DNA from 4 places in the Martinezella sp. CNPSo 3957 genome. Region 4 is predicted to be linked to each of the others. Evidence: predicted binding sites of a transcription regulator. Region 4 holds the regulator's gene; each other region holds the start of a gene.
What was found. The regulator PhoB, encoded in region 4, activates phosphate uptake and scavenging genes when phosphate is short. The targets are predictions, from matches to a motif close to TGTCATNNANCTGTCAT.
Positions count from the first base shown of each region.

Region 1: the regulator PhoB is predicted to act here: its motif matches at 4,290-4,306, upstream of AC13QE_RS06735 (DapH/DapD/GlmU-related protein).
Region 2: the regulator PhoB is predicted to act here: its motif matches at 4,196-4,212, upstream of AC13QE_RS23545 (phospholipase C).
Region 3: the regulator PhoB is predicted to act here: its motif matches at 1,798-1,814, upstream of AC13QE_RS09365 (alpha-D-ribose 1-methylphosphonate 5-triphosphate diphosphatase).

Region 1 is NZ_JBXSOU010000002.1:317,609-324,910, forward strand. It holds gene ftsZ (cell division protein FtsZ) at 1-85, shown strand, start outside; gene lpxC (UDP-3-O-acyl-N-acetylglucosamine deacetylase) at 415-1,371, shown strand; gene AC13QE_RS06725 (outer membrane protein assembly factor BamD) at 1,659-2,528, shown strand; gene recN (DNA repair protein RecN) at 2,541-4,214, shown strand; gene AC13QE_RS06735 (DapH/DapD/GlmU-related protein) at 4,345-4,977, shown strand; gene AC13QE_RS06740 (CDP-diacylglycerol diphosphatase) at 4,999-5,961, opposite strand; gene ligA (NAD-dependent DNA ligase LigA) at 6,084-7,302, shown strand, end outside.
Region 2 is NZ_JBXSOU010000011.1:135,518-142,819, reverse strand. It holds gene AC13QE_RS23565 (creatininase family protein) at 1-757, shown strand, start outside; gene AC13QE_RS23560 (CobW family GTP-binding protein) at 898-1,992, shown strand; gene AC13QE_RS23555 (WD40 repeat domain-containing protein) at 1,992-2,981, shown strand; gene cysE (serine O-acetyltransferase) at 3,059-3,874, shown strand; gene AC13QE_RS23545 (phospholipase C) at 4,300-5,925, shown strand; gene AC13QE_RS23540 (cytochrome-c peroxidase) at 5,945-7,302, shown strand, end outside.
Region 3 is NZ_JBXSOU010000003.1:186,563-193,864, reverse strand. It holds gene AC13QE_RS09375 (molybdopterin-containing oxidoreductase family protein) at 1-1,177, shown strand, start outside; gene AC13QE_RS09370 (NUDIX domain-containing protein) at 1,174-1,767, shown strand; gene AC13QE_RS09365 (alpha-D-ribose 1-methylphosphonate 5-triphosphate diphosphatase) at 1,900-3,069, shown strand; gene purN (phosphoribosylglycinamide formyltransferase) at 3,126-3,797, opposite strand; gene purM (phosphoribosylformylglycinamidine cyclo-ligase) at 3,794-4,867, opposite strand; gene AC13QE_RS09350 (AI-2E family transporter) at 5,090-6,220, shown strand; gene hdaA (DnaA regulatory inactivator HdaA) at 6,223-6,936, shown strand; gene AC13QE_RS09340 (RNA degradosome polyphosphate kinase) at 7,012-7,302, shown strand, end outside.
Region 4 is NZ_JBXSOU010000005.1:117,726-125,027, forward strand. It holds gene apaG (Co2+/Mg2+ efflux protein ApaG) at 1-60, shown strand, start outside; gene AC13QE_RS14305 (Hsp33 family molecular chaperone) at 67-1,056, opposite strand; gene argF (ornithine carbamoyltransferase) at 1,105-2,022, opposite strand; gene AC13QE_RS14315 (aspartate aminotransferase family protein) at 2,096-3,295, opposite strand; gene AC13QE_RS14320 (hypothetical protein) at 3,294-3,593, shown strand; gene AC13QE_RS14325 (GcrA family cell cycle regulator) at 3,720-4,256, shown strand; gene phoB (phosphate regulon transcriptional regulator PhoB) at 4,347-5,030, opposite strand; gene phoU (phosphate signaling complex protein PhoU) at 5,062-5,775, opposite strand; gene pstB (phosphate ABC transporter ATP-binding protein PstB) at 5,827-6,642, opposite strand; gene pstA (phosphate ABC transporter permease PstA) at 6,658-7,302, opposite strand, start outside.

The DNA.
Region 1 (7,302 bases), on a different contig from region 4:
CCGCCCGGTCCCGCAGGCGCGCATGGCAAGCCATGAGGACGATCAGCTCGAGATTCCGGCTTTCCTGCGCCGGCAGTCGAACTGACCCGCAACAGGCAGCCCTTTAATAGGTTGCTAACCATATTGAGGAAATCCGGGGCCGAAAGGCTCCGGATTTTCTTATTTTATAACCATTGTCTTATTTAAAATTATCCAATGAATTCAATTGGCTGCTTTCGTAACAAAACGAAAGAAACAGTGATTTGGAATGCGATGTCTCGACGCGTATGTAGATATCAAGCAAGCCCGCTGAATCACATTCGGAGACGAATATATGTGAGTGCGTGGCATAGTTAACAGACTGAACCGGCAATAAAGGGTAAGCGTCCGAAGATGACCGCCCAGCCTGGATCAGGCAGACGAAGGCAGAATTACATGGCAATTGGATTGCTTGGTTTTCAGACCACCATTGCAAACCCCGCGACACTTTCCGGTATTGGCGTTCATTCCGGTGCCAATGTGTCGATCACTTTCTATCCCGCCGAAGCCGGTACCGGTGTCGTTTTCCAGCGCCTGCACGACAATGGCGATGTGACCGAACTGCGCGCCGTTTCCTCGCAGGTCGGCAATACGGATCTCTGCACGGTTCTCGGTTTTTCCCCGGCGCGCTCGGTCGCGACGGTCGAGCACGTCATGGCTGCGATCTACGCGATCGGCCTCGATAACGTCATTGTCGAGGTGTCCGGCGCGGAAATGCCGATCATGGACGGCAGCTCCTATCCTTTCATCGAAGCGATCGAGCAGGCGGGTATCGTCTCGCTCGGTGTCAAGCGTCGCTACATCCGCGTCATCAAGCCGGTGCGGATCGAAGCTGGTGGCTCCTGGTGCGAGTTCCGTCCCTATGACGGCACGCGCTTCGAAGTTGAGATCGATTTCGAATGCCCGCTGATCGGCCGCCAGAAGTGGCAGGGCGATCTGACGGCTGAAACCTTCAAGACGGAACTGTCGCGCGCCCGTACCTTCGGCTTCATGCGCGATGTCGAGTCGCTGTGGGCTTCGGGCCATGCGCTGGGTTCGTCGCTGGAAAACTCTGTCGTCATTTCTGACGACAACACCGTCATCAACGTCGAGGGCCTGCGTTACGCCAAGGACGAGTTCGTTCGCCACAAGACGCTCGATGCCGTTGGTGATCTGGCTTTGGCCGGCGCACAGTTCATCGGTTGCTACCGCTCTTATCGTGGTGGTCATCGCATGAATGCGAATGCTCTGAAGGCATTGCTCAGCGATGCTTCGGCTTACGAGGTCGTCGAAGCCTCGGCACCCCGCCAGCGCGGTCACGGTCGCGAGTTCATCGCGGTCAACGCGCCGGAATTCGCTCCCTGGTCGGCGTGATCCTTTCGGGATTGGAATGAGAAAAGCTGCCGCCCTGATGAAGGGCGGCTCTTTTTTTGGCGGCGACTCAGTGGGTCTGCCTTCGGTCGCGAAGCGGCGACAGGCAGAAGGGAACGATATGAGAAATCGCTGTCAAAACAGTGATTAAAGGCTGCGGATATGCGGTCTTTGCCACAAAAATGCGTTAATGCACCATCAATGCGTTGCCCTGATGGTGTTTTTGCGGCTAGAAACGCCAGCGAGAGAGAACGCCGTCTCCGCAACGACGGTTATGGGACAGTCATCCGATGGGTTTTGCAAGGTCTGAACGCATGAATATCACAGCACGGGCTTTGCTCGTATCGTTCCTTCTGGCCGGTACCGGTGTGGTGGTGACAGGGTGTAATACGAAGAAGGATATCGACATCACCAAGCTTGGTGTCGAGACCGATCCGCCGGAGATGCTCTACAATCAGGGCCTTGCCAACATCAAAGCTGGCAACATGACGGAGGCTGGCAAGAAGTTCGATGCCATCAATCAGCAGCAGCCTTTCTCCGAATGGGCGCGCAAGGCATTGGTGATGAGCACCTTCGTGAAATACCGCACAGGCCGGTATGACGACGCGGTGCAGACCGGCAATACCTATCTCAAGCAATATCCCGGCTCGGAAGATGCCGACTATGTGCAATATCTGGTCGGTTCGTCCTATGCCAAGCAGATCGTGGACGTGACGCAGGACCAGCGTGCTGCACAGCAGACGATCGAGGCGATGACCAAGCTCGTCAACACCTATCCGAAGTCGCAATATGTCAGCGACGCTCAGGAAAAGATCCGCTTTGCCAAGGACCAGCTTGCCGGCAAGGAAATGCAGGTCGGCCGTTATTATCTGGAGCGCAAGGATTATCTGGCTGCCATCTCCCGCTTCCGTGTGGTGGTGGAGCAGTATCCGACGACGAACCAGATCGAAGAAGCGCTGGCGCGACTCGTCGAAGCCTATTATGCAATGGGTATTGTTCCCGAAGCCCAGACGGCCGCCGCGGTTCTCGGTCACAACTATCCGGACAGCCGCTGGTATAAGGATTCCTATCAGCTGCTGCAGAAGGGCGGCGTCGAGCCGAGCGAAAATTCGGGCTCGTGGATTTCCAGGGCGGGCAAGAAACTTCTTCTTGGGACGTGAGATTGAGCACAGATGCTGATCCAGCTTTCGATCCGCGATATCGTTTTGATCGAGCGGCTGGATCTTGCCTTCGAGTCCGGGCTTTCGGTTTTGACCGGCGAGACGGGTGCGGGCAAATCCATCCTGCTTGACAGCCTGTCGCTGGCCCTGGGCGGGCGTGGCGATGGCGGGCTTGTGCGCCATGGCGAGGAGCGCGGTCAGGTGACCGCTGTGTTCGATGTCGGCACGCAGCATCCAGCCCGCAAGCTTCTGCGCGAAAACGGCATCGATGATGACGGCGATTTGATTTTCCGCCGCGTTCAATCCGCCGATGGCCGCACCAAAGCCTTTGTCAACGATCAGGCGCTCAGCGTTCAGCTCATGCGCCAGATCGGGCAGCTCCTTGTCGAAATCCACGGTCAGCATGATGACCGAGCGCTCGTCGATACGGATGCGCATCGCACCTTGCTCGATGCCTTCGCTGGCCTCGCCGACGAGGCACAGGAAGTCGGCAGGCTTTACAAGATCTGGCGCGATACCGATCGCACGTTAAGGAAGCATAGAGAGCAGGTTGAGAGGGCCGCCCGCGAAGCCGACTATCTTCGCGCCTCCGTCGAGGAATTGGAGAAGCTCTCGCCGCAGGACGGCGAAGAAGACGAGCTTGCCGAAAAGCGCTCGCGGATGATGAAGGCCGAGCGTATTGCCGGCGATATTGCCGAGGCCTCCGAATTCCTCAATGGCAACGCATCGCCCGTGCCGCATATCGCCTCGCTGGTGCGCCGGCTGGAGCGAAAGAGTCATGAGGCACCTGGCCTTCTGGAAGATACCGTCGCATTGCTGGATGCCGCTCTCGATCAGCTTTCCAACGCGCAGATGGAGGTTGAAGCCGCGCTGCGCAAGACGGAATACGATCCCCGCGAACTGGAGCGGGTCGAAGAGCGCCTCTTTGCGTTGCGGGGCGCCTCGCGTAAATATTCCGTACCGGTGACCGAACTGCCGGCCCTGGCCGCACGCATGATTTCCGATCTTGCAGATGTCGATGCCGGCGAGGAGCGGCTGGCACGGCTTGACGCCGAGCTCGCCGCTGCAAAGGCGGCTTACGACGTTGCCGCGCGCGGCCTGTCGGAGAAGCGCCGCCACGCAGGCGAGGCGCTTGCAGCGGCCGTCATGGCCGAATTGCCAGCCCTGAAGCTCGAGCGTGCGCGTTTCATGGTGGAGATATCAAGCGATCCCGAAGCCGGAACGGCCGATGGCATCGATGTCGTCGAATTCCACGTTCAGACCAACCCCGGTACGCGTCCAGGCCCGATCACCAAGGTTGCTTCCGGAGGCGAGCTGTCGCGCTTTCTCCTGGCATTGAAGGTTGCGCTCGCCGATCGCGGCTCGGCGCCGACCCTCGTATTCGACGAAATCGACACCGGTGTCGGTGGCGCCGTCGCCGATGCGATTGGCCAGAGGCTGAAGCGCCTGTCCGATCGCGTACAGGTGCTGTCGGTTACCCATGCACCGCAGGTCGCCGCTCGCGCCGCAACGCATCTCCTGATCTCCAAGGGGCCGGTCGCGGATGGCTCGGAAAAAATTTCCACGCGCGTCGCCACCATGGAGCCGAAGGATCGCACCGAGGAAATCGCACGCATGCTTGCCGGCGCTTCTGTGACCGAAGAGGCGAGGGCGGCCGCCAAACGCTTGCTGGCCGGCAACGGCTGATCTCACGACTGTCCATGGAGCAGATATCGGCGACGATCTGCCGCCGGCATCTCGCTCGGTCTTTCGGCAGTCCTGCGTCACATGTCCTTCATCGTCCCCGGCTAGGCAGGCTAGAATCCGGAGACCGTCAATGCACTCGACCGTACAGCCAAATCGCCCCAAAATCGCGGAAACCGTTATCCACCCGACGGCGAAGATAAGAGATTCGCGCATCGGCAGATGCTGCGAGATTTTGGAAGACACATCTCTACACGCGGCCGAACTCGGGGATTTCTCCTATCTGGGCCCCCGCTGCATCGTCGGCGACGCAACGATTGGAAAATTCTGCGCCATTGCGGCAGAGGTGAGGATCGGTGCTCCCAATCACCCGATGGACCGCCCGTCCATGCATCGCTTCACCTATTGCCCGGAATATTACTCGGCGGACGCCGTGCGGGATCATGCGTTTTTCGATCGGCGGAAGGAAGACCGCGCTGTCATCGGCAATGACGTCTGGATTGGTCACGGCGTGATCGTTCTGCCGGGCATAAAGGTTGGAAACGGCGCCGTGCTTGCAGCAGGCGCTGTCGTCACGAGAGATGTCCAACCATATACGATCGTCGGCGGTATTCCCGCGAAATTCATTCGAGAGCGCTTCACGCGAAGCATTGCAGAGAGACTTGAGTCCATTGCCTGGTGGGATTGGCCGTTCGAAACAATCATCGAGCGGCTTGCTGATTTTCAATCAAGCGACATAGAAGCCTTTTGCGAGCGCTGGTCTTGATCCGCGTCTGCGCGACATGCATCAGAGCCGGCACTTAGGATCGATCATATCCTCCGCGGACCCGCGGGATTTGTGTGTTTTGTTTATTCTCGCCAGAACATAGAAACCATGCTGCCCGTCAGGCAATACGGCGCCAAAGACGCCGACGACCACGTTTTCCATATTTGAACGGGCGCCATCGATGCCATCCGCGACGAGCTGCAGCGGGTTCAAATTCGAGAGGTCATCGGCCGTATGGAAACTTGCCCACCAGCCAGCTCGGGTCTTCAGGTCCGTAAACCGGCCGCTTTCGATCTCCGTCACATGAGCCTTCAAGAGCGCCCTGAAGCGAGGTGTCTCGCACCCCATATGAATGTGAAGCCGATCTTGCGTGCGCCAGCTGGCGGCGTTTATCGCCAGAGCAAAATTCTGCCTCGAAGCCTTCGTTGCACGCGGATCGATTGCCGATAACTCTTTCCACGCTTCCTCAAAATAGTTCGGCGCTCCTGCGGTCAGAAGGCGAGGGTCCTCGATACCGGGGACGTCGGCGAGGGGCGCAAGAATGGTTCGTTCTTTGTCAGCCGGTTCGCGAAGGACAACGTAGGACGACAGCGGATCCGGCGACTCCACTATTTTGAGGCACGGATATGGCGATCCTGTCAGGGTGGAGTTGATCTCACAAGCTCTAACGACCAGCCCCAAGGCAGAGCGGCTGACGAACGAGCTCATGATCAAGACTGCACCGATGAGAGAAATGGAGAGAACGGCAAGACGATACTTCATGCGTGATTTCGAATTTCTGCTGACGATCCGATCATTTCCAGAGGTCTCGCTCTCATAATAACTTATCTTAAATCCCCTGCGATACTCGGGAAAGAGCTGCTGCTCGGCAATTGGAAAGAGAATTCCACCAAGGCTGGCTCGATGCTGATATTCCCGCACCTGTAACATCAAGAACGGCCGATCATGGCGTAACGTTGTCGTGAACGCTACCATCATGGTCATTGCCGTTCGGTAACTGAAATGCAGATTTTTCCCTTTGTTTTTACGTGCTCCGGGTCGAAAACCGCTTCGCACTTTTTGCTGAAGTGCTCTAAAACATCTCCGAAATCGGGGAGTGTAGATTCATGAGCACCGAGCAGAAGCCCGTGGAAGATTTGAGCGAAGAGGAAGCGGCCGCAGCGCTTGCCTATCTGGCTGCAGAGATCGCGCGCAACGACGCGCTTTATCATGGCAAGGATGCGCCGGAGATTTCGGATGCCGAGTATGATGCGCTGAAGCGGCGCAATGATGCGATCGAGGCCCGGTTTCCCGCATTGATTCGCGCCGATAGCCCATCACGCCGGGTCGGTGCCGCACCCTCGGAGACCTTTGCGCCTGTCGTCCACGCCAGGCCGATGCTCTCGCTCGACAACACATTCTCCCAGGAAGATGTCGAGGATTTCGTCGCCAGCGTCTATCGCTTTCTCGGTCGCCTGCCTGACAATTCCATCGCCTTCACCGCGGAGCCGAAGATCGACGGTCTTTCGATGTCCATCCGCTACGAGAACGGCCGCATGGTGAGCGCCGCGACGCGCGGTGACGGCACGACAGGCGAGAATGTCACCGCCAATATCAGGACCATCAAGGAAATCCCTCAGACTTTGCCAGCGGGCGCTCCTTCGGTCGTCGAGGTGCGCGGTGAGGTCTATATGGCCAAGAGCGACTTCCTGGCACTCAACGCGCAGATGGAGGCCGAGGGCAAGCAGACCTATGTCAATCCTCGCAATACGGCCGCCGGATCGCTGCGCCAGCTCGACGCGAAGGTGACGGCCAGCCGCAAGCTGAAGTTCTTTGCCTATGCCTGGGGCGAGATGTCCGACATGCCGGCGGATACGCAATACGGCATGGTGCAGACCTTCAAATCCTGGGGCTTTCCCGTCAACCCGTTGATGGAGCGTTTGAATTCGGTTGCCGATATTCTCGCGCATTACGATCAGATAGGGCTGCAACGGCCCGATCTCGATTACGATATCGATGGCGTCGTCTATAAGGTCGACAGCCTGGAACTGCAGGCTCGCCTTGGTTTCCGCTCCCGCTCGCCGCGCTGGGCGACCGCGCATAAATTTCCGGCGGAACAGGCATTCACGCGTTTGGTCGGTATCGATATCCAGGTCGGCCGCACCGGCGCCCTGACGCCGGTCGCGCGCCTCGAGCCGATTACGGTCGGCGGCGTCGTGGTGACCAATGCGACCCTTCACAATGCCGACTACATCAAGGGCATCGGCAACAAGGGCGAGCCGATCCGCGATGGCCGCGATATTCGTGTCGGTGACATGGTGATCGTCCAGCGCGCAGGCGATGTCA
Region 2 (7,302 bases), on a different contig from region 4:
TGAAACATTGACGCCTGAAGAGCGAAGAAAATGGATCGCCGTACTGCCACTTGGCGCCTATGAGCAACACGGCCCACATTTGCCGTTCGAAACCGATGCGCTCATCGCGGAAGGAATCGTGTCGCGTCTCAAGGTTGCCTTGCCTGCAAACCTGCCGGTCACCTTTCTCGCCGTCGAGCCGGTTGGCTATTCCATCGAGCATATGGATGTCGTCGGTACGCGGACGCTGGCTTTTGACGAAGCTGTTCGGCGGTGGCTCGGCATTGCCGAGCAGATGAACAATCTCGGCATTCGCAAATTCGTCATGCTGAACGCCCATGGCGGCAACTCGCCGCTGATGACCATCGTGGCGACCGAAGCGCGCGTGCGCTTCGACATGCTGGCGGTCGCCACCAGCTGGACGCGTTTCGGCGTGCCGGAGGGGCTGATCTCGCCGGACGACAAAGCCATCGACATTCACGGCGGCGATATCGAGACATCGGTCATGCTCGCCCTGCATCCGGAGAAGGTGGACATGTCGAAGGCGGCGAATTTCCCATCGCGCCAATCCGAGTTTATCAAGGGCTTCAAACATCTGCGCGCCTACGGCCCTCACGCTTTCGGCTGGAAAATGTCCGATCTGAGCGCACAAGGCGTCGCCGGCAATGCCGGCGTCGCAACGGCGGAGAAGGGTGAACGGCTGATCTCGCACGCTGTCAAAGGTCTCGTCGAACTGCTTGAAGATGTCGACCGCTTCGATATGTCGACGCTGTCGTGACTATGCGGCCAAATCGCCTCTCCGCAATCCAATGTGATCTTATAACATACAAAAGCCTTTGAACTGACGTCTCCAACTCCTTATATGGAACCCGACCAATATCTGCTCCCCGGGGCAACCTTCCATATTTCGAGGCTCCCATGACCGAAACAGCCACGCAAAAGCCCGTTCCCGTCACCGTTCTCACCGGCTATCTCGGCGCCGGCAAGACGACGCTGTTGAACCGCATCCTCTCCGAAAACCACGGCAAGAAATACGCCGTGATCGTCAACGAGTTCGGCGAGATCGGCATCGACAACGACCTGATCGTCGAGTCGGACGAAGAAATCTACGAAATGAACAACGGCTGCGTCTGCTGCACCGTTCGCGGCGACCTGATCCGCGTCGTCGAAGGCCTGATGCGCCGTCCCGGCCGCTTTGACGGCATCATCGTCGAAACCACCGGCCTTGCCGATCCGGTTCCGGTCGCACAGACCTTCTTCATGGACGACGATGTTCGCGCCAAGACCGAACTCGACGCCGTCGTCGCGCTCGTCGACGCCAAGCACCTGCCGCTGCGACTGAAGGACAGCCGCGAAGCCGAAGACCAGATCGCCTTTGCCGACGTCGTCGTCATCAACAAGTCGGATCTCGTAACGCCGGAAGAGCTGGCCCAGATCGAGGATATCGTCCACGCGATCAACCCGGCCGCCCGCGTCTACAAGACGACCCGCTCCGGCGTCGATCTTGCCCGCGTGCTGAACCAGGGCGCCTTCAACCTGGAACGCGCGCTCGAGAACGACCCGCATTTCCTCGAGCACGGCCATGAGGATCATGTCTGCGGCCCGGATTGCGATCATGATCACCACCACCATCATGATCATGATCATGACCATCACCACCATGATCACGATCACGACCATCACCACCACCACGCGCCTTCGCCGATCCACGACGTCACCGTGCAGTCGGTTTCGTTGCGCGGCGGCGAGATGAATGCCGAACGCTTCTTCCCCTGGATCCAGAAGGTCACGCAGACGCAAGGCCCGAATATCCTCCGCCTCAAGGGCATCATCGCCTTCAAGGACGATCCGGAACGCTACGTCGTCCAGGGCGTGCACATGATCATCGAAGGCGATCATCAGCGCCCCTGGAAAGACGGCGAGAAGCATGAAAGCCGCCTGGTGTTCATCGGCCGCGAGCTCGACCGCGAAAAGCTGGAAGCCAGCTTCAAGGCGTGCGAGGCGTCTGCCTGATGCCGACTGTTGCTCCGCTTGATATCGACGGCCACGTTCTGGCCGTCGAATTTTTAGGTGATACCCCCTTCTTCGCCAGCGCCGCCGGCGCGATCCACCGCCTCGAAGGCGGGGAGAAGATCACCGAAGCTCATCATGGGATGCTGACCTGCATCCGCGACCCCCATGGCGAGAGCCTGATTTCGGGCGGTGAGGACGGCAAGGTTCTCCGGATTGCTGCGGACGGCAGCACGACGGTGCTGGCCGAAGCGCCGCGCAAATGGATCAGCCAGCTTGCAGCCGGCCCGCAGGGTGCCGTCGCCTATTCCTATGGCAAGAGCACTTTCGTACGGCTCTCCGACGGGACGACGAAAGAGTTCCCGGAAGAACGCACCGTCGAAGGCATCGCCTTCGCGCCCAAGGGCCTGCGGATCGCCGTCGCCCGCTACAACGGCGTGTCGCTGCACTGGGTGGGCATGAGCGCGCCGCCGGTCAATCTCGAATGGAAAGGCGCCCATACCAGCGTCACCTTCTCGCCGGATGGTCAGTTCATCGTCACCACCATGCAGGAAAATGCCCTGCACGGCTGGAAGATGGATGCGAAGCCGGGTGCCGAAGCCCGGCACATGCGCATGACCGGCTATCCCGCCAAGGTGAAGTCGCTCTCCTGGTCAAACAAGGGCAAGTGGCTCGCCTCGTCGGGCGCACCGGCCGCGATCGTCTGGCCCTTCCAGGGCAAGGATGGCCCGATGGGCAAGGCGCCGCTGGAGCTCGGCACGCGCGCCAACATCATGGCGACCTCGGTAAAGTTTCATCCCGTTGAGGATATTCTCGCCATCGGCTTCATCGACGGCATGATCTTGGCGGTCCGCATCGGCGACGCAAAGGAAGCGCTCTTGCGCCGGCCCGGCAAGGGTGCGATCACATCGATGAGTTGGAGCAAGTCCGGCAAGCTGCTCGCCTTCGCCTCCGAAGCCGGCGACTGCGGCGTTGTGGACATCTCCGGTTAAAGCAATTCCAGGAACAGTGTGCAGCGGTTTTCCGTCCGGAGTTGCGTGAAAACATTGAGATGCAGAAAGATAGGATCATGCCCCAGCCAGGAACGGCAATCGCCGAAAATTCTCCTGCCCTAGCCGAAAACGTCTGGGACGTGATCCGCTGCGAAGCCGCCGAGCTTGCTGCGCGCGAGCCGACGCTCGCTCCTCTGCTGCAGGCGCAATTGCTTGGCGGAATCTCTGATGCTGAAAGCCTTGCCAACGTACTGGCGGCACGCCTCTGCGTTGTCAGGATCGAGCATGGCGACATGCTTTCGCTGCTGTCCGACGTACTGAGGCGATATCCCGCCATCCTGCAGGCGACCGAAGCGGATCTCGTTGCCGTGCGGACCCGCGACCCCGCCTGCACCACCTATCTGCATGCGCTTCTGAACCTGAAGGGCTTCCATGCCCTGCAGACACACCGCATCGCCCATGCGCTCTGGACGGAGGGCCGCAAGGAAATCGCAAGCTGGCTCGCCAACCTCGTTTCGCTCGTCTTCGGCCCGGATATCCATCCGGCCGCGAAGATCGGCACCTCGATCATGCTCGACCACGGCTCCGGTATCGTCATCGGTGAGACCGCCGTCATCGAGGATGAGGTGTCGATCCTGCAAAACGTCACGCTTGGCGGCACCGGCAAAGAGAGCGGCGACCGTCACCCGAAAATCCGCCACGGCGTGATGATCGGCGCCGGCGCCAAGATCCTCGGCAACATCGAAGTCGGTGCCTTCAGCAAGGTTGCCGCGGGCAGCGTCGTGGTCAAACCCGTGCCGCCCCATTGCACTGTCGCCGGCGTCCCGGCGGTGGTCGTGCGCATCCATCGCGCCGACGAGATCCCTGCCGAGACGATGGATCAGAATATCTGATTTCACCTGAATGAAGGAGCGTGGCCACCTCGTGGTTCGAGGCATCGCCGTTTTCGCGGCGCTTAACGGCGCTGCACCTCACCATGCGGTGAAGCAGGCTCCATGGCGAGGCACGCAAGATCAGCCCTCATGCCGAGGAGGCCCCGAAGGGCCGTCTCGAAGCACGAGGGCGGGTGAGGAAACACCCCGCTGGCAGTCCGTGACATAAGGTAGCACCGTAAACGCTCCGCACAGGCGTCTGGTAGCGTTCTGCATCCAGTATAGCAGAATCAAGTGCTTACCGGAGATGCCATATCAGCGGCGGAATCGCTTGCCCGCACCCTTCATGGAATTGTCATCCTCCGTTGATAGCTCGGAAGGGTTCTCTATGCCCGGCGTGGCGCAAATTCGCCGGAGCAATGCCCCCACCCGAAGAGGATATGACGATGACCAGTCTTTCACGGCGCGCGCTTACAACCGGCAGCGCGCTTGGCCTTATTTTGCTCTGTTCCACCGCCGGTGCCGCTGACGTAAGCCCGGCACCGAATACCGCGACCCCCATCAAGCATCTTGTCGTGATCTTCCAGGAAAACGTCTCCTTCGACCATTATTTCGCGACCTACCCCAAGGCCGCGAATGTCGATGGCGAACCGGCGTTCAAGGCGGCCGACAACACGCCGACGGATATCAATACGCTCGCCAATGCCGGCCTTCTCGACAACAACCCGAACAAGACCAACACGGCAAACGGTGCCGATGCCGCAGCCCCTTTCCGGCTCGACCGCACGCAGGCGGCAACCCAGTCGCAGAACCATGGCTATACCGCCGAACAGGCCGCCTACAATAACTTCGCCATGGACCTTTTCCCGGCCAATACCGGCCGTGGCACCAAGGGGGCTGCCGGCGCATTCGGCACCAAGGGGCAGGTCATGGGCTATTATGACGGCAACACCGTCACCGCCCTTTGGAACTACGCCCAGCACTATGCGCTGAACGACAATTCCTTCTCCACCAATTTCGGCCCCTCGACCCCCGGCGCGCTGAACCTGATTTCCGGCCAAACCAACGGTGCCATTCTGCCACCCGGCTACACGCTGGAAAGCGATGGTACCTATTCCAAGGGCCGCATCGTGCCTGACGGCAACGGCGGCTGGACCGCGATCAGCGACTTCGATCCCACCGGCGATGTCTGCTCGGTCGGCCAGACGGCACTGATGTATGGCAAGAACATTGGCGACATGCTGAACGAGCACAAGATCACCTGGGGCTTCTTCGAAGGCGGCTTCGACCTTTCGCTAACCAACCCGGACGGCACGACGGGTTGCAAACGCGCGACCACGTCGACCGTCACCAAGGTCAATTACACCGACTACATTCCGCATCACCAGCCGTTCCAATATTATGCCTCGACTGCCAACCCGACGCATGCGCGCCCCTCTTCTGTGGCGGCGATCGGCACGACGGATGCAGCAAACCATCAGTACGACATGAACGACTTCTATGCGGCCCTGAAGAACGGCAATATGCCCACGATCAGCTTCCTGAAGGCGCCCGCCTATCAGGACGGCCATGCCGGATATTCCGACCCACTCGACGAACAGGAATTCGTAACTGAGGTGGTCAACACCGTTCAGAATTCGCCGGATTGGAAGGACACCGCCATCATTATCCTCTACGACGATTCCGATGGCTGGTATGACCATGCCCATGCTGTCGTCAATCCGTCGAAAATCCCCGTCAAGGGCTATGACGTGCTGAGCGGCGACGGCTGCTCCACCGGTACGCCGATGCCAGGCGTCGACGGCCAGCCGGCCCAGGGGCGCTGCGGCTATGGCACCCGCCAGCCGCTGCTCGTCATCTCGCCCTATGCCAAGGTCAACTTCGTGGATCACACGCTGACGGACCAGACCTCCGTCATGCGCTTCATCGAGGATAACTGGATGGCGGGTGCCCGCCTCGGTGGTGGCTCCTTCGATGTGCTCTCGGGCTCGCTGAACACCATGTTCGACTGGTCCAAGGGTGACGCGCAGAAGCTGATCCTCGATCCGAAGACCGGCAACCAGGCATCTTAAGACTATCAGGGAGACGGAAATGCCCTCGATCAACCGCCGTCTCCTGCCGCTCCTCGCACTTGCGGGCCTCTCGCTCGCGGGTGCGGCTGTCGGCATGGCAAGCGAACCGGCGGCCCGTGCTTCGGCAACCGACGACTATGACGATCAGGCACCGCTCAGCGCGGTGGCGCAGCTCGGCAAAAAGCTGTTCTTCGATCCCTCGCTCTCGGGCGGCGGCCAGATGTCTTGCGCCACGTGCCACGATCCGGCCAACCACTATGCGCCGGCCAACGGTCTTGCCGTGCAGCTCGGCGGCTTGCAGCTTGACCAGCCCGGCATCCGCGCCGTGCCCAGCCTCGCCTACAAGATCTCGACCCCATCCTTCTCGATCGGCGAGGAAAGTGCCACCGACGAGGCCGCGGAAGCCTCGCCGATGACCGAAGCATCGGGCGTGGCGCTAGCCAACGCCCCCGCCGTCACCAGTCCGCTGGCGGCACAGGCCGTCGTCAAAGCCGATGCAGCAGCGGCCAATCTCGTGCCGCAGGGTGGCATGTTCTGGGATGGGCGGGTCGATTCGCTGGAGGAACAGGCCCTGCAGCCGATGATCTCGCCCTTCGAAATGGCGAATGCCGATGCGGCCACCGTCTATACCAAGCTGAAGAAGGGATACGGCAAGGATATTTCGGCGCTCTTCGGCGACAATATCCTCAACGATCAGGACATGACGATCTCCGAGATCGGCTTCGCGCTTGCCCGCTACCAGATCGAGGATCGCTCCTTCCACCCCTATACCAGCAAGTATGACTACTATCTGCGCGGCAAGGCGGTGCTGACGGATGCTGAGGCGCGGGGTCTGAAGCTCTTCGACGACGCGAGCAAGGGCAACTGCGCCTCCTGCCATCTCGACAAGATGACCGGCGATGGGCAGATGCCCAACTTGACCGATTTCGAATTCGAGGCGCTCGGCGCACCGCGCAATCCGACGATTCCGGCCAATACCGATGCGCGCTACTACGACACCGGGATTTGCGGTCCGTTGCGCAACGACACCTATTCCGCCCAGCAACAGAATTGCGGGCTGTTCAAAACACCGACGCTGCGCAATGTCGCTGCCCGCCACGTTTTCTTCCACAATGGCGTCTACCGCACACTGGAGGATGTCACCCGCTTCTACGTCAAGCGCGATACCAATCCGGAGGAAATCTATCCGAAGGATGCAAGCGGCAAGGTGCTGAAATATGATGATCTGCCGGCGCGGTATCAGGCCAATATCGATGTCATCGACGCGCCGATGAACCGCAAGCTCGGCGATGCCCCTGCCCTGAACGATGCCGAGATCGCCGATGTCGTTGCCTTTCTGAAGACGCTGACGGATGGCTACGACCCGGCGAAGGATGG
Region 3 (7,302 bases), on a different contig from region 4:
CATGCACGCGGCAGCCTCGATCGCCACAGTTCTCGGTTCCTGGCAATATGAGGGTGGCGGCGCCTTTCATTCGAACAGCGATATCTTCCGCATGGACGCGAGCGAACTCACCGGCCGCGCCATGAAGGATCAGGATATCCGCATGATCGATCAGTCGCAGATCGGCCGCGCTTTGACGGGCGATGCCGTGGCGCTGCGCCATCGCGGCCCGGTGACCGCGATGCTTATACAGAACACCAATCCGGTGAATATCGCACCGGAGCAGCGGCTGGTGAAGCGCGGCTTTGCCCGTTCCGATCTCTTCGTGGCGGTGCACGAGCAGTTCATGACCGATACGGCCGACATGGCCGATATCGTCATTCCCGCCACCATGTTCGTCGAGCATGACGACATCTACCGGGCCGGCGGGCAGAACCACATTCTGCTCGGCCCGAAGCTTGTCGAGCCGCCGCCGACCGTGCGCAGCAATCTCTTCGTCATCGAGGAGCTCGCCAAGCGCCTCGGCGTTGCGGATCGCCCCGGTTTCGGCTTCTCCGCCCGCGAGATGATCGACAGGATTCTGTCGAGGAGCGGTCTGCCGGACTACGATTATTTTCTCGAGCACAAATGGTTCGACCGCCAGCCGGATTTCGAGGAGGCCCATTTCATCAAGGGCTTTGCCCATCCCGACGGCAAGTTCCGCTTCCGTCCGGATTGGATCAACCAGCCGGCGCCGAACCGTCCGCCAGCGTCGGTCGGATTGCTCGGGCCGCATGTCGAGCTGCCGGAGTTTCCGGATCAGGTCGATGTTATCGAGGTGGCCGATCCCGAGCATCCGTTCCGGCTCGCGACCTCGCCGTCGCGCAACTTCCTGAATTCGAGTTTCGCGGAAACGAAGACGTCGCGGCAGAAGGAAGGCCGTCCCGAGGTGATGATCAATCCCACCGATGCCGAGCGGCTCGATATCGTCAATGGCGAGCTGATCCGCATCGGCAATGGCCGCGGCGATATCCGACTCCACGCCCGCGTAACGACGGAGGTGAAGCCGGGCGTGCTGATCGCCGAGGGGCTGTGGCCGAACAAGGCTCATGTCGACGGCGAGGGGATCAATGTGCTTACCGGCGCGGACCCCGTCGCGCCCTATGGCGGCGCCGCTGTCCACGACAACAAGGTATGGCTTCGCAAGGACGTGGCATGAGTAAATTCGAAAACGCGAAAGCTGAAATCGTCAGCGAAAAGACGCTGGCGGATCAATGGACTCGGCTGAGCACATTCGAGGTCGACTACACGGATTCGCAGGGCGAAAAACATCGGCTGAAGCGCGAGGTCTATCATCGCACGCCGGCAGCCTGCATCCTCCTCTATGATCCCAAACGCGAAACCGTGGTGCTCGTTCGGCAATACCGTCTGCCAGCCCAGTTGGTCGGCGAGCCGGTCTGGATGATCGAAGTGCCCGCCGGATTGCTCGACGGCGACCAGCCGGAAGCCGCGATCCGCCGCGAGGCCATGGAAGAGACCGGCTTTCGCGTGCGCGACGTCCGCTTCCTGTTCAAGGCGATGACCTCGCCCGGCTCATCGACGGAGGTCATTCATTTCTTCGCCGCCGTGATTGACACGTCCGACCGTGTTGCCGATGGCGGCGGGCTTGCGGAAGAGCATGAGGATATAGAGGTGCTGGAAGTTCGCCTGCCCGATGCGATTGTGATGATCGAGACAGGCGACATCTGTGACGCCAAGACGATCATGCTGCTGCAATGGGCGGCCTTGAATGTTGCCAGCCTGAAATAGGCGGCTGCGTGGGTGGGAGCTTGCTCTCCCATTCATCACATTGTCACGAATCGAGCTTACCGGGGCGGGCGGCCGAAGACACTCGAATGCTTCCGCCCTTCCTTCGCTTATGGATATTTCAGGAGAAAGCCGATGTGGCTCAGCAATTTCACGCTCGTTCTTCCTCATGAAGTCGTCGAGAAGGGTGCAGTGCGCATTGAGGACGGCGTGATTGCTGAAATCCGCTCGGAGCCGGTGGAGCAGCCGACTTTCGACGGCGGTGGCCGCCTGCTGATGCCGGGCTTCGTCGATCTGCATTGTGACATGGTGGAGCGCGAGATCGCGCCGCGGCCGAATGCGATGATGCCGATCGATTTCGGCATTCACGAACTGGACAAGAAGCTGGCGGCGGCCGGCGTCACCACGGCCTTTGCGGCGCTCTCCTTTGCGACCGAAAGCGTCTACGGCCACGTCCGCTCGCTCGAAACCACCTCGGCGGTGATCCGCGGCATCGGCGGCCTGCGCGATGAGCTCCTGATCGACCACCGTGTCCATGCGCGCTACGAAATCACCAATCTCGGCGCGGCGCCGACCCTGGAGCGGCTGCTGGAAGACGGCTCCGTCGATATGATTTCGCTCACCGACCACACACCGGGGCAGGGGCAGTATAACGACATCGAAAGCTATATCCGCAGCATGTCCGAGCGCCGGTCCATGTCGCGCGAGGCGGCCGAGGAGGTCGTGGCAAAGCGCATCGCACAGCGCGAGGATCCTGAGATCGAACGCAAGCTGCATGACGTGGTTGAACTTGCGCTGAAGCACAAGCTATCGCTCGCCTCGCATGACGACGACAGTGCCGAAAAAGTCGCCGCGATGCACGATCTCGGCGTGACGATCAGCGAGTTTCCGGTGACGGGACCTGCCGCGGAGGAAGCCTGCCGTCGCGGTCTCTGGACTTTGATGGGCGCGCCGAACGCACTGCGCGGCCAGTCCATGTCCGGCAATCTCAGCGCCCTGGATGCGGCGCGCTCCGGCCTGCTCGGCATCATCGCGGCTGATTATCACCCGGCGGCCTTTGTGCCGGCGATCTTCAAGATCGCCGATGTTGTTGCCGGCGGTCTGCCGGCGGCTGTTGCGACGGCAACCGCCAACGCTGCCCGTTCGGCCGGTCTAACGGATCGCGGTGAGATTGCTGTCGGTCAGCTTGCCGATCTGGTCGCCGTCGAGCCCGGCTCGGTTCACCGTATCCGCGCCACCTTCCGCGGCGGCCGCATCGTCTATAGCGACGGCACCCTGCATCCGCTGATGGCAATTGCGGCTTGAGGAAGGGCGATTGAGAGCGGCGGATGAGGGGACTGTTTGCCGCCGGAATTCCTTATTTAACCTGCGTCGCCAAGTAGTGACAAAATCTGCCGTCCATCGACAGCAGGTGTTTTGCCGAGGCTTATGGCCTTGCCGCCTTCCATCCTGACCTTGCCTTCCGCCAGCAGCCGCAGCGATTGCGGATAGAGCTGATGCTCGACCGTAAGTACGCGGGCGGCAAGGCTGTCGGCGGTATCGTCGGTCAAGACAGGCACGGCAGCCTGGCCGACGACAGGACCTTCGTCCATGCCTTCGGTGACGAAATGCACGGTGCAGCCGGCGATGCGCATGCCGGCGTCGATCGCGCGCTGATGCGTGTGCAGGCCGGGGAAAAGCGGCAGGAGGGAGGGATGGATATTGATGATCCGGCCCTCATAGGCCTGGATGAAGCGGCCGGAAAGCAGCCGCATGTAGCCGGCGAGGCAGATGATATCGGGCGAGAGGGCTTCCAGCTGCGAAAGGATCGCCTCTTCATGGGCTTCCTTGCTGGCAAATTCCTTGCGCACGAAAGCGAAGGTCGCGATGTCCTCCGCCGCAGCCTTTGCGAGACCACCCGCATCAGCCTTGTCGGAAATGACGCCGACGATCTCGGCCGGATAGTCCGCTGCCTTCGTGGCCTTCAAAAGAGCCAGCATGTTGGAGCCGCCACCCGAGATGAAGACGACGACGCGTTTGCGCGGCGTGGTCATAGAGCGAGCGTGCCCTTGTAGACGGTGCCGGGAGCGCCTTCTTCACGGGCGACCATGCGGCCAAGGGTAACGACCGCTTCGCCTTCAGCTTCAAGCGCGGCCTTTACGGCGTCGACGTTTTCCTGAGCGACGACGACGATCATGCCGATGCCGCAATTGAAGGTGCGCAGCATTTCTTTGTCCGCGACGCCGCCCACCTTGGCAAGCCACGAGAAGACCGGCGGCACCTTGACCGCAGCGAGATCGATTTCGGCGGCCAGACGCTTCGGCAGTACGCGCGGAATATTCTCCGGAAAGCCTCCGCCGGTAATGTGGGCGAGAGCTTTGAGGGCATGGGTTTCGCGGATGGCTTTCAGCAGCGGCTTTACATAAATGCGCGTCGGCGTCAGCAGTGCTTCGCCGAGCGCCTTGCCTTCGGCGAAGGGAGCCGGCGCATCCCAGCCGAGCCCGGAAAGCTCGACGATCTTGCGCACCAGCGAAAAGCCGTTGGAATGAACGCCTGACGATGCCAAGCCGAGAATGACATCGCCCTCGGCAATATCGCCCGAAGGAAGCAGTTGGCCGCGTTCGGCCGCACCGACGGCAAAGCCCGCCAGATCGTAATCGCCGTGGGAATACATGCCCGGCATCTCAGCCGTCTCACCGCCGATCAGCGCACAGCCTGCGTCACGGCAGCCTGCCGCGATGCCGCCGACGATCGCTGCGCCCTGGTCGGGGTCGAGTTTGCCGGTGGCGAAATAATCGAGGAAGAAGAGCGGTTCGGCGCCCTGGACGACCAGATCGTTCACGCACATGGCAACGAGGTCGATGCCCACGGTGTCGTGATAATTGGCGTCGATCGCGATCTTGAGCTTGGTGCCGACGCCGTCATTGGCGGCGACCAGCACCGGATCGGTGAAGCCGGCGGCCTTGAGGTCGAACAGGCCGCCGAAGCCGCCGATCTCGCCATCGGCACCCGGCCGGCGCGTCGAACGGACGGCAGGCTTGATCTTTTCGACCAGCAGGTTGCCGGCGTCGATATCGACACCCGCGTCGCTATAGGTCAGACCGTTTTTCCCAGACTGGCTCATGCTTCCGCCTCCGATGGCCGCCCGTCCATTATGACAGGGCTTTGATCGGGTCGCCATTGCATGATAGGGGCCTTTATGCAAGGCGCAAGCGCCGCAACACCCTCAATTTTCCCCGCTTCCCATTGCTCAGGGCAGATTTCCGGCCGCAGACTTGACCATAATTGCGGCATCATCCTATGTCCTAAGCACACGGCAAACGGGCGCGGAGTAACGGGGAAGACGATGGAGCAAAAGGTCAGCGGGGCGAGCCTCAAGCGTCAAGTCACCTTCTGGGTGATCGTGCTCGTCGCCTTCATCGCCTTTATCTATATCTTCAGCACGATCCTGCTGCCGTTCATCGCCGGCATGGCGGTTGCCTATTTCCTCGATCCGGTCGCCGACCGGTTGGAGCGGATCGGCCTCAGCCGCCTTATGGCAACGGTGGTGATCCTCGTCTCCTTCGTGCTGCTCTTCGCGCTGGCTCTGACGATCTTCATCCCGATCATCGTCAATCAGTTCAACGATTTCATCCAGCACATTCCGACCTATGTGCAGCAGATCCAGCAGCTGATCGCCAAGGCGCAGACCATGGTGCTGCCGGATTGGATCCGCAACCAGCTCGGCGCGATCAAGGACAATTTCTCCAGCATCATGTCCGAAGGTCTGAGCTTCGTCGGCGGCCTGTTCGCGCAGCTCTGGAGCTCCGGCAAGGCGCTGGTCAACATCCTCTCGCTGATGGTCGTCACACCCGTCGTCGCCTTCTATATGCTGCTCGACTGGGATCGGATGGTCGCCAAGGTAGACGACTGGATCCCGCGCGATCATGTTGCAACCGTTCGCGAAATCGCCCGCGAGATCGATCAGGCGATCGCCGGCTTCATTCGAGGGCAGGGCTCGCTCTGCATCATTCTCGGCGTCTACTACGGCGTCGGTCTGTCGCTGGTCGGCCTGAACTTTGGCCTGCTGATCGGCCTCTTTGCCGGCATGATCAGCTTCATTCCCTATGTCGGCTCGATGGTTGGCCTCGTTCTGGCCGTCGGCGTCGCGCTCGTTCAGTTCTGGCCGGATTATCTCTGGGTCGGCCTGACGCTCGTCGTCTTCTTCACCGGCCAGTTCCTGGAAGGCAATGTGCTGCAGCCGAAGCTCGTCGGCGAAAGCGTCGGCCTGCATCCAGTCTGGCTGATGTTCGCGCTTTTCGCCTTTGGCGCGCTCTTCGGCTTCGTCGGGCTGCTGATCGCCGTTCCTGCCGCTGCAGCCTGCGGCGTTCTTGTCCGCTTCGCCCTTTCGCGCTACCTTCAGAGCGATCTCTATTACGGACGCTCGGAAGCGGGCAAGGCGCGCAGAGCCAAGGCCGGCAAGACCGAGAATAGCTAGACATGACCGACGCAAAGAACGCTGATCTAAGGCGCAAGGCCGCCGAGCAGCTGCCCTTGGCCTTTACGCACGACCCCGCAAACGGGCGCGACGATCTGTTCGTCGCCGATCCCTTGAGCGCGGCAGTGAGGATCGTCGATTCCTGGCCACACTGGCCGTCGCCGGTGGTGATCCTGGCGGGGCCTGTCGGTTCGGGCAAATCGCATCTCGCCAGCATCTGGACCGAGCGGTGCGGTGCCGTCCACATTCATCCTGTCGCTGGCTCCGATGCCGCAGTCGCAGCGGCAAACGGCCCCGTCATCTTCGAAGACGTGGATCGCATCGGCTTTGACGATACCGAACTCTTCCATGTCATCAACAGCGTTCGCGAAAACGGCACCAGTCTTTTGATGACGAGCAGGCTTTGGCCGATGTCCTGGCCGGTGACACTGCCCGACCTGCGCTCCCGCCTGAAGGCGGCAACGGTGGTCGAGATCGGCGAGCCGGACGAGGAATTGCTGTCGCAGGTGATCGTCAAGCTCTTCGCCGACCGCCAGCTTTATATCGATGACAAACTCGTCCTTTATATCGTCAATCGCATGGAGCGCTCCCTGAACGCGGCGCAGCTGATCGTCGACAGGCTGGACCGGCTGGCGCTTGGACGGGGAACAAGGATCACGCGCCTGTTGGCCGCCGAGGTCCTGAACGAGCTGGGCAGTTCCGACCAGCCGGATTGAGCTGGCTGCGACTGTCACAGTTCCGTCGTCAAACTGATATAGGTGGCACAAGATTGGAAAGAGGGTAGGTGGAACATGGACTCGGCACTCACGGAACATCAGGACGCCAACCAGGAAAATCCAGAGGCGGCACCTGCGGTCAACGAATTGATGACCAGCCCCGAGCGCTTCATCAACCGCGAATTCTCCTGGCTGCAGTTCAACCGCCGCGTCCTTGAGGAGACGCTGAACACCGCACATCCGCTGCTGGAACGTGTCCGCTTTCTCTCGATTTCCGCCGCCAACCTCGATGAATTCTTCATGGTGCGCGTCGCCGGCCTCGAAGGCCAGGTGCGCCAGAAGATCCTCGTGCGCACCCCAGACGGC
Region 4 (7,302 bases):
CATGTCAAGATCCCCGCCTTTTCACTGGATACGCCTAACCTGCTGCGTACGCTGAACTGAGCGACCTCAAGCCACCTCTATTTCCGACACTTCGAAGCGATAGGTCGTCGAGCAGAACTCGCAGGTGACGGCGATCTCGCCATTCTCCTGGCTGGCCTCAATCTCCTCGGCTGTGAAACCTTTCAAGACGCCCTTCAGCTTGTCGCGCGAGCACGAACAGCGGTCATAGACGGCCTTCGGTTCATAGACGCGCACGCCGCGCTCGTGGAAGAGGCGATAGAGAAGCCGCTCGGTGCCAACCTGCGGATCCGTCAGCTCATCTGCATCGATGGTTTCCACCAGGCTGCGCGCTTCCGCCCAGGCGTCGTCCTCGGCATGATCGCGCCCGCCGGTATCGCCATCGCCGCCATGCAGGTCCGGCTGGCGCATGCGCTCGGGCGCTTCCGGCAAGAACTGCGCGATCAGGCCGCCGGCACGCCAGCGGTGACGCGGCTTGCCGTTCTCATCGCGATCGAAGAGCTCTGCAGCGCCCAGACGCACACGCGTCGGGATCTGTTCCGACTGGCGGAAATAGGTGCCAGCGATCTCTTCGAGCGAGGCGCCATCAAGCGCGACGATGCCCTGATAAGGCTGACTGAAGCGGCCCTGATCGATGGTAAAAGCGAGCACCCCCTTGCCCAGCAGCTGCTCAGGCTCGGTCCGGCCTTCCGCAACTGCCTTTGCCAGCGCCTCTTCATTGAAACGCGCATAGGCCCGGACGTTTTCCGGCGTCGAGAAATCGGCGACCAGAAGGTCGACGGGACCGTCGCCCTTGGTTTGCACGGTGAACTTGCCTTCGAATTTCAGCGACGTACCGAGCAGGACGGTCAGGACAATGGCCTCGGCGAGCAGCCGCGCAACCGGCGTCGGATAATCGTGCCGGGCAAGGATCGTGTCCAGCAGCGGACCGAGCTGCACGGCACGGCCGCGCACATCCAGACCTTCCACCTGGAAGGGAACGACATGATCGTCACCGGCGAAATCGAACTGACCCAGCGAGGCGGCATTTTCTGCCATTAGCTTACTCCTACTGCGCCCGCGCCCTTGAGACGCGGCTTGATATCTTCAGATCGCGCCCAGGCACCAAGCAAGAATCGACTTTTGCGCATGAAGGCGGTTTTCCGCCTCATCAAAGACAACGGATTGCGGGCCATCGATCACCTCGTCCGTCACTTCCTCCCCGCGATGGGCGGGCAGGCAATGCATGAACAACGCGTCTTTGCCGGCCTGTGCCATCAAAGCCTTGTTGACCTGATAGGGCTGGAAGACGTTGTGACCGCGTGCCCGGTGCTCCTGATTCATGGAAACCCAGGTATCGGTTACCACGCAATCGGCGCCGGCGACCGCACGGTCTGCATCATGCGAGAGCATGATTTCGGCGCCCTCGTTGCGGGCCCAGTTCAGATAGTGATCCTTCGGCTCGGAACCAAGGGGTACCGCCATATTCATGCGATAGCCGAAACGGGCGGCCCCTTCGATCAGCGAATGCAGCACATTATTGCCGTCGCCCGTCCAGGCAAGCGTCTTGCCCTTAATAGGGCCGCGATGCTCTTCGAAGGTCATGATATCGGCCATGATCTGGCAGGGGTGCGTGTCGTCGGTCAGCGCATTGATGACCGGAACAGTCGCATGTTCCGCCAGCTCCAGCAGGCGGGAATGATCGGTCGTGCGGATCATGATCGCATCGACATAGCGCGACAGCACTTTCGCCGTATCGCCGATCGTCTCGGCGCGGCCAAGCTGCATTTCGGTGCCGGAGAGGAACAGCGTCTCGCCGCCGAGCTGCCGCATGCCGACGTCGAAGGAGACGCGGGTTCGGGTGGACGGCTTCTCGAAGATCATCGCCAGCATCTTGCCGGCAAGCGGCTTGTCGGCCGTGCCGGCCTTCTGCGCGCTCTTTCGGACGATCGCGTCATCGATGATGTTGCGCAGATCGGCAGCCGGAACGGCAGAGAGATCGAGAAAGTGTTTCGGAGAAGCCATGTCCTTACCTGTACTCCAGAAAAAACAATAACGCCCGCGTGGGGCAGGAACGCCCCGACAGCGGGCGTTGAATTCAAGCCGATTTCTTGGTGCGGGCAGCGCGCGCACGCTCGGCGGCGCGCTCCAGGCGAGCGAAACCTTCGCGTGCTTCCTCGGCAGTGACGACCAGCGGCGGCAGCAGGCGGATGACGTTGTCGCCGGCCGGAACGCCGAGCAGACGCTCGGCACGGATCGCCTGCAGCAGGTCCGCCTGCGGAATGGCCGCCTTGATGCCGAGCATCAGGCCTTCACCGCGAACGTCCTCGATGATGTCAGGAAAACGATCCTTGAGCGAGGCGAGCCCCTGGCGGAAGACCAGCGAGACATCGCGCACATGCTGCAGGAAGCCTTCGGCAAGCACGATATCGAGAACCGCATTGCCGACTGCCATGGCGAGAGGATTGCCGCCATAGGTCGAGCCATGCGTACCGGCCTTCATACCGGAAGCGGCTTCTGCCGTCGCAAGGCACGCACCGAGCGGGAAACCGCCGCCGATACCCTTGGCGACCGCCATGATGTCAGGCTTGATGCCGGACCATTCATGGGCAAAGAGCTTGCCGGTACGGCCGACACCGCACTGAACTTCGTCGAGGATCAAAAGCAGGCCGTGCTCATCGCAGATCTCCCGCAGCCCCCGCAGGAATTCGTTGGTCGCCGGGCGGATACCGCCCTCGCCCTGCACCGGCTCGATCAGGATCGCAGCCGTCGCATCCGTGATGGCGGCGCGCACGGCGTCGAGATCGCCAAACTCCACCTGGTCGAAGCCCGGTGCCTTCGGGCCGAAGCCTTCGATATACTTCTCCTGGCCACCGGCGGCGATCGTTGCGATGGTGCGGCCGTGGAAGGCGCCTTCGAAGGTGATGATATGGAACTTCTCGGGATGCCCCTTGGCGAACTGATAGCGCCGCGCAGTCTTGATGGCGCACTCCAGCGCCTCCGCGCCCGAATTGGTGAAGAACACCTTGTCGGCGAAGGTCACCTCCGTCAGCCGCTTCGACAGCTTCTCCTGGCCGGGCACCTCATAGAGGTTGGACAGGTGCCAGACCTTGTCGGCCTGCGCCTTCAGCTCGGCGACAAGATGGGGATGAGCATGACCGAGCGAATTGACCGCGACGCCGGCTGCGAAATCGAGGTAGCGTTCGCCATTCTCAGTGACCAGCCAGACGCCCTCGCCTCGCTCGAACCGCAGCGGAGCGCGCAAGTAGGTGTCGTAAAGCGGCGTGGTCTCGGCCATGGCCATATCTCCTGATCACAACTTTAAGGACCGATCGCTTCCATTTGATGAAACGGGTCCGAAAAAATCAAAAATGCCGCCTTGCGGCGGCTTGGGCACTATTGATGTTTTGCACCGCGATGTCAACAAAACTGCCGTTTTAGCAGGTGCGAGAAAACGCTTGCCGGCAAAAGAGATGCATCGGGCGGCGCCTATGGCAGAAATGCCACGCCCGGACAGCAAGTTGGGGAAAACCTCGAAATCGATTCCTCAAGATTCCCGCGACTCTTGTCACGGAGTCAGCCTCACACTAGGTTAAAAACCAATTGCTAGACTGCATGCGGCGGAACTAGTCACCACAATTTTAGAGCGTTTCGCGCCTCGATACCATGCGAGGCAATGGTGAGGGATTCTGCCATCGGAAACGCGACAGCGGAGACAGGGCATGAATTGGACAGACGAACGCGTCGAGAAGCTGAAAAAGCTATGGTCCGAAGGATTGAGCGCCAGCCAGATCGCTGCGCAGCTCGGTGGCGTGAGCCGTAATGCCGTTATCGGCAAGGTGCATCGCCTGAACCTCCCCGGCCGAGCGAAGGCGGGCGGCACGACAACCGCAGCGCGCACGCCGAAGCGCAGCGCAGCGGCACCTCGCGCTGCGACCTACGGATCGCGCGTTGCTACCCGCACGGTGGTTGCCCGCCAGCAGGGCGCAACCATGCTGAAGGAAGAGATCGAGATCGATTCCGTCAATGAAATCCAGTATCGCCCGGCATCGAACGTCGTCGTTCCGATCTCCCGTCGCCTCGGCCTGACGGAACTGACGGAGCGTACCTGCAAGTGGCCGGTCGGCGATCCGCTGAAGGACGATTTCCATTTCTGCGGCAACGAGAGCCCAGATTCGTCGCCTTACTGCACCTACCATCAGCGCCTGGCCTACCAGCCGGTGCATGAACGCCGTCGGCCAGCGCAACCACGCGGCTGAGACGCGCCATCGATGAGATAAAAGAAACGGGCCCTGGGGCCCGTTTTCTGTTTCCGCCGCTATGTCGAATGCCTGATCGGGTATCCCCGCTCAGGCCTCCATGGAGTAGCCCGCGCCGCGAACGGTGCGGATGACATCCTGCATATTGGAGAAATTGAGCGCCTTGCGCAGGCGGCCGACATGGACGTCGACCGTGCGTTCGTCGACGTAGATATCGTGACCCCATACGCCGTCGAGCAGCTGCGAACGCGAGAAGACGCGGCCCGGCGAGGACATCAGGAACTCCAGCAGGCGGAATTCCGTGGGCCCCAACCGCACTTCGCGGCTCTTGCGGTGGACGCGATGGGTTTCGCGATCCAGCTCGATATCGCCGCAGCGCAGCACCGTGGAGAGAACCTCCGGGCGGGCACGCCGCAGCATCGCCTTGACGCGAGCCATCAGCTCCGGCGTCGAGAACGGCTTGACGACATAATCGTCCGCGCCGGTCGAAAGCCCGCGCACGCGCTCGCTTTCCTCGCCGCGCGCCGTCAGCATGATGATCGGCAGACGCTCCGTCTCCGGCCGCATACGCAGCCGGCGGCAGAGCTCGATGCCGGATACGCCGGGGAGCATCCAGTCGAGGATCAGGAGGTCGGGGATGCGCTCCTGGAGACGCAGCTCGGCCTCATCGCCTCTGAGGATCGTGTCTACCTCGAAGCCTTCGGCCTCAAGATTGTAGCGCAGCAGAACGCTGAGCGCTTCCTCGTCTTCTACAACAGCAACTCTCGGAACCATGCGCCTATGGTCTCCTTTCTTCGCTTTCGGATTATTCCGTCACTGCGCCGACGGTATTGGCGGTATCGTCCTTCGGGCGCTCGCCTTCCGGCTGCGCGCCCGTCGCCATGTAATAGATCGTCTCGGCGATGTTGGTGGCGTGGTCGCCGATGCGCTCAATGTTTTTGGCGCAGAAAAGAAGATGCGTGCAGGTGGTGATGTTGCGCGGATCTTCCATCATGTAGGTCAGCATCTCGCGAAAGAGCGAGGTGTACATGGCGTCGATTTCCTCGTCGCGTTCGCGGATCGACACGGCCTTGTCCGGCGAGCGGGTCGCGTAGACATCCAGAACTTCCTTGAGCTGGCTCAGCGCCAGTTCGGAGAGATGCTCGATGCCGCGAGCGAGACGGCGCGGGACACCGGTGCCCTGCACGGCGATGACGCGCTTTGCGGTGTTCTTGCCGAGATCGCCTACGCGCTCCAGATCGGAGGCGATGCGGATCGAGCCCATGATTTCACGCAGGTCAGCCGCCATCGGCTGACGGCGGGCGATGGTGACGATCGCCTTGTCGCCGACTTCGCGCTCGGCATGGTCGAGAACGACGTCGTCGGAGATGACCTTCTGGGCCAGGGCAGTGTCGCTGTTGACCAGCGCGCGTACGCTATCGCTAACCATCTGCTCTGCCAGGCCGCCCATTTCAGCAATGCGGCGCGTCAGGAACTTCAGGTCTTCGTCATAGGCAGAGAGAATGTGAGTGGAGACCATTTTTCTATCCTCAAGGTGAACTGTGTGAAATGAGCCGCGCGCCTGACATCATCAACCAAAACGGCCCATGATGTAATCCTGCGTGCGGAAATCGTCGGGATTGGTGAACATCTTATCGGTGTCGTTCTCCTCGACCAGGTGGCCGAGATGGAACATTGCGGTACGCTGCGAGACGCGGGCTGCCTGCTGCATGGAATGCGTCACGATGACGATGGTGAAATTCTCCCGCAGCTCGTGGATGAGATCCTCGACCTTGGCGGTTGCGATGGGATCGAGCGCCGAGCATGGCTCGTCCATCAGGATGACCTCCGGACTGACCGCGACGGCGCGGGCGATGCACAGACGCTGCTGCTGGCCGCCGGACAGGCTCGTGCCGGCATCATGGAGCCGATCCTTCACCTCGCCCCAGAGACCGGCCTTCTGAAGACTGCTCTCGACGATATGCTCGAGATCGGCCTTTGAGCGATGCAGGCCATGGATGCGCGGACCATAGGCGACGTTCTCATAGATGGACTTCGGAAATGGGTTGGGCTTCTGGAAGACCATGCCGACGCGGGCGCGCAACTCCACCACGTCGATGCTGTCGTCGTAGACATCCTGATCGTCGAGCGTGATCTTGCCGGTGACCCGGCAGGTCTCGATCGTATCGTTCATGCGGTTGAGGCAGCGCAGGAAGGTGGACTTGCCGCAACCGGAAGGGCCGATCAAAGCCGTGACCGTATTCGCGCGGATCTTCAAATTGACGTCAAAGAGCGCCCGCTTGTCGCCGTAGAACACAGAAACGTCCTGGCCGATCATCTTGTAGGGGATCGTCATCATCTTCCTGGACAATGCTTTTTCGCTGGCGGCTTCCGTCATCATGTTCATTTCGTGCGCCCTCCCTTACCAGCGCCGCTCAAAGCGGCGGCGCAGCAGGATGGCGCCGATGTTCATCGCGACGAGGAAGAAGAGAAGCACGATGATGGCGCCGGACGTCCTTTCGACAAAGGCCCGCTCGGCTTCGCTCGCCCACATGTAGATCTGCACCGGCAGCGCCGTCGAAGGTTCGAGCGGCGATGCCGGATAGTTGGCGACGAAAGCGACCATGCCGATCAGAAGCAGCGGCGCAGTCTCGCCAAGCGCGTGCGCAAGCCCGAGGATCGTGCCCGTCAGAATGCCCGGCATCGCAAGCGGCAACACGTGATGGAAGACCATCTGCATGCGCGATGCACCAAGACCGAGCGCCGCGCTGCGGATCGACGGCGGTACGGCCCGCAGCGCCGAGCGTGTGGCGATAATGATCATCGGCAGCGTCATCAGGCTCAGCACGAGACCGCCGACCAGCGAGGCAGAGCGCGGCAGTCCCATCATGTTGATGAAGACCGAGAGACCCAGCAGGCCGTAGACGATCGATGGGACGGCCGCGAGATTGTTGATGTTGACCTCGATCAGGTCCGTCAGCCGGTTCTTCGGTGCGAACTCCTCCAGATAGATCGAGGCGGCGACGCCGACCGGCAAGGCAAGCACGAGAACGGTCAGCATCAGGTA